DNA from 2 places in the Roseibium sp. Sym1 genome. Region 1 is predicted to be linked to the other one. Evidence: predicted binding sites of a transcription regulator. Region 1 holds the regulator's gene; the other holds the start of a gene.

Region 1 (2,201 bases):
ACGCTCGCTCCCTTTGCGGACCTTCATGTCAGCGTTTCGGAACTCGCGGGCAAGCTCGATACAAAGGCCTATGACGTTCTTGGACTTGGCAGCCTTGCGGGCGCCGCTTTCCAGGATGATCGCCCCATGACCGGGCTCATATCGGAGATCCTGCTGCTTCCCGGCGCCGGAACCGGAGGTAAACCGGACCTGACACTTCCGGTTCGGTGCGTCGATCTCGACGGCAACCTTCACGCGGGCGCGCTCCTGCCTGGCAAGGCACCGACACTGGTGACATGTGAACTTCTGATCCGGAACAGCGGCGATACGACTTAGCTCGCTCTCGCTCTGACGTTCTACCGGTTGCGATACCACCGCGGGATTAGAACAGTAAGAGAACATTTACCCTTGCAGAACACAATGGGAACAGGTACCATGTTCTTGATTTGTACCAACCCATTTCGCGGTAGGGGATGCCGATATGTTGACGCGCAAGCAGTACGAACTGCTCATGTTCATTCACGAAAGACTCAAAGAAACCGGTGTTCCACCGTCTTTCGATGAAATGAAGGACGCGCTGGATCTCAGGTCCAAGTCCGGCATTCACCGGCTGATCACCGCCCTTGAAGAGCGTGGCTTCATCCGCCGGCTGCCCAACCGGGCCCGCGCCATGGAGGTGGTCCGCCTGCCCGATTCGATCGCTCCCGGCCTCGGCGCACCGCGTCCACGCGGAAGTTTCTCGCCGGAAGTCATCGAAGGCTCGCTCGGAAAACCCGAAGCCTCCAAGGCCGTCGAGGAACCGGTTTCCGCCGGAGCGGAGATTCCCGTCATGGGTCGCATTGCCGCCGGCGTGCCCATCGAAGCCATCCAGACCCACAGCCATTCGATCACGGTGCCGCCGGAACTGCTCGGCAAGGGGGAACATTACGCCCTCGAGGTGCGCGGTGATTCCATGATCGAGGCCGGCATCCTTGACGGGGACACCGTGCTGATCCGCCGGACCGACAGCGCGGATAGCGGTGATATCGTGGTTGCGCTCGTCGACGAGGAAGAGGCAACGCTGAAGCGCTTGCGCAAGAAAGGCGCGTCCATCGCACTGGAGGCCGCCAATCCGGCCTATGAGACGCGCATCTTCGGTCCCGGCCGCGTTCGCGTTCAGGGACGGCTTGTGGCCCTCTTCCGGCAGTACTGACCGGGGCTGGCGCTTGACCTTACTCGTCGCGGATCGCAGAGCGCAGGCTTTGACGCGTGACGGAGCCAGGCCTGTGCCATGGGCGCGGTGGATCCGGTATGGCAAAGACCATGCGCTCGATAGCCGGCTTGAACCTGCGAACCGTTTCGCTTGAGCCTGACCTGTCTTCGCTCGCCGGGACAGCATCAGGCGGGTCGGGTCCGGTTTCCCTGTGCTTCAACCAGATGGACACCGCGCCACGCATCGACCGCAGTTTCTGATCGATGATGAGGCCGGCGCCACAGGCACCCGGAGCGATTAGATCGCTTACGATGATATCGGCATAGCGGCAATCGGCTTCCAGCGCCTCCAGCCTGCGCGGAACCGCAATGACCAGTGGGCCGTCCACCGGCTCCGGGCCATCGTGATCCGAGGCAATCCGGTGGGCCCTGACAACGCAACCTTCCCGGTCACATTGCCTTTGGGGTGATGTCATCTTGCGCGATTTGATCGCATCTCCCGACACGCCTTCAACCTGGAACCAGAGATCATTCACAAACGAGTTGGTTCTGCCCGCAAAACGCAGTTGCCCGCCCGCGTCGCGGGCGGCAAGGCGATTTCCCGAAGCTGAAATCTGCACATCGGGCGGACGAGACTGGCCTGCCAGATACAATCCGGCGACGAGCGGCAGCACCGCCGCGAACCGCTTGCGCCCCGGAAGAAGAAGCCCGGAAAACAGGGCCGCCATCAGCAGAGACGCCGCGCCGCCATCCAGTTTCCCGAACGCGCCGTTGCCCGCATCAAGCCCGGCGGTGAAATGTGCAATCTTCAACAGAAGCGAAACGCCCTGGGACATCACCCACAACGGGCCGGCGGCCAGGCCAAACGGCATCAGGGCGAGCGCCAGAACGCCCATCGGCATGACGAGAAGTGAGAAAACCGGCATGCCGAGCATGTTGCCGATCAGGCCGTAAGGCGCCACCCGCCCGAAATGATGTGCCCCGATGATCCCGGTGGCCAGGCCGGCGACCAGGGCCGTAACAAAAAGTCC
Region 2 (2,201 bases), 1.0 Mb from region 1:
GCACCGCGATCTCGTTGAGCGCGTGGCCCTTGGACTGCAGCGCCTCGATCTCGTCGCCAATGGTGCGGGCTTCCTCTTCCGAGTCCCAGACCGAGGCGACCGAAACCAGGTCGTGATCCGGTTCGTCGAAATCGGTGAACAGCGTCTTGCCGAGCCGGCCCTCATTGAAGGCGATCAGGTGGGAAGCGGCGGCCAGAATGTGGCTGGTCGAGCGGTAGTTCCGTTCCAGCCGGATTACTTCCGCGCCCTTGAAGTCGTGCTCGAAGCGCAGGATGTTGTCGACCTCCGCCCCGCGCCAGCCGTAGATCGACTGGTCGTCATCGCCGACACAGCAGACATTCGGATTGCCCTGGGCGAGCAGCCGCAGCCACAGATACTGGGCGATGTTGGTGTCCTGGTATTCGTCGACCAGCATGTAGCGGAAGCGGCGCTGATAGTCCTTCAGCACATCCGGGTGGGTCTTGAACAGCGTGATGACATGCAGGAGCAGGTCGCCGAAGTCAGCCGCGTTCAGGATCGACAGGCGCTCCTGGTATTCCTCGTAGAGCCTGCGGCCCTTGCCGTTGGCGAAGGCCCGCGCCTCGCCTTCCGGAACGTCCTTCGGCGTCCACGCCCGGTTCTTCCAGCTGTCGAGCATGCCGGCGAAGGCCTTTGCCGTCCAGCGCTTGTCGTCCAGCCCCTCGGCCTGGATAATCTGCTTGATCAGCCGGATCTGGTCGTCGGTGTCGAGGATCGAGAACGAGGATTTCAGGCCGACCAGCTCGGCGTGTTTCCGGAGGATCTTGACGCAGATCGAGTGGAACGTGCCGAGCCAGGCCATGCCCTCGACATTGCCGCCGACAAAAGCGGCAATACGCTCCTTCATCTCGCGCGCGGCCTTGTTGGTGAAGGTCACCGACAGAATTTCCGACGGCCGTGCCAGCCCGGTCGCAAGGATGTGGGCGATGCGTGTGGTCAGCACCCGGGTCTTGCCGGTTCCCGCACCGGCCAGCACCAGGACGGGACCTTCCGTGGTTTTCACGGCCAGCCGCTGTTCAGGGTTGAGACCGGTCAGATAATCCGGCGCCCGCCGCGCCGCCATGGCCCGCGCGGCAATCCCCCCCTGCGGGCGCTCGGGCACTGGCGCGGGCTCGGCCCGTGTCCCGACAGGCTGAAAGGGATCGTCAAATGGATCGTCGTACCCGTCCGGGTCGGTCATGGTTTACTGGTCCGGTGTATCTTGAGCGCTCTTGGAAAAGAACAATATAGCAACAAAGCGGCGCTGGCGAGGCGGGATCAGGGGATTTGGTGGGGACAAAAAACCCGTTTTCCGGCCTTTACGGCACCATACCGGTGACAGCCCCGGACAGAGCGGTCTCAAGAACAGCCTGCAATCCGGCAACATCCCCGACATCATCCTGCCGTGTTCCGATCCGCCCGTCAGGCCGAATCCACATCGCACAGCGCTCGATGATGCCAAGGCGATTATGGGCTTTCAACTCCAGATCCGTCAGGAGGACAGCAGGCTCATGGCCGAGGACGGTCCTGGCTGCGGCACCTTCGATGCTCCTGGCAACGACGCGGAGCGAAAGGCGCTCCCCGGATGATCGGCAAAGCTCGATCGCCGACCTGACAAGCCGTTCCGCTTCCACGCCGCCATCGCCGATGAACAGTAGGATGGTCTGCCCGACCGAACCAAGATGGCCTGTCAGGTATCCGTTCTGACCATCCACGCCGGACACCCGGACATCCGTGGGCAACAGTTCGCCCGGGCCCGGCCCGAACTCGGGCCTGGGACCGGCGACCGCCGGGCTCTCGCCATAAGTTCCCAGAACGGCCTCGTACCCCGTGCCGCCATTTGCAAGATAATGTGTGAGCGTCACGGCAAACCTGCGGAATGCCCGGGACCGTTCAGCCGGGTCCGCAATGGAGAAAAGATCGTCATTTTGCTGGCTGAGAGCGATTGCCGCCTCCGCGGCGGGGCGTCGCTCGCTCTCATAGGTGTCGAGCAGCTCGTCGCCGGCCTCGCCCTTGACCGCCGCGGCCAGTTTCCAGCCCAGATTGAGTGCGTCCTGGATACCGCTGTTCATTCCAAGGCCGCCGCTTGGTGACATGGCATGGGCGGCGTCTCCCGCAAGGAACAGCCGTCCCTGGCGGAACCTCTGCGCCAGTTTCGCCACGCTGTGGAACGCAGTGTCGTTCAGGGCGGGCCCCAGGTGCAC

Evidence for each region. The regulator LexA, encoded in region 1, represses DNA repair genes until DNA is damaged. The targets are predictions, from matches to a motif close to TGTTCNNNNTGTGTTCNG.
Region 2: a site for LexA is predicted at 1,236-1,253, ahead of O6760_RS17045 (ATP-dependent helicase). Genes of this name have one in related genera too.

What each region holds. Positions count from the first base shown of each region.
Region 1 is NZ_CP114786.1:4,781,070-4,783,270, reverse strand. It holds gene O6760_RS21855 (hypothetical protein) at 1-315, shown strand, start outside; gene lexA (transcriptional repressor LexA) at 461-1,171, shown strand; gene O6760_RS21845 (ComEC/Rec2 family competence protein) at 1,191-2,201, opposite strand, start outside.
Region 2 is NZ_CP114786.1:3,759,543-3,761,743, reverse strand. It holds gene O6760_RS17045 (ATP-dependent helicase) at 1-1,198, opposite strand, end outside; gene O6760_RS17040 (FAD-dependent monooxygenase) at 1,317-2,201, opposite strand, start outside.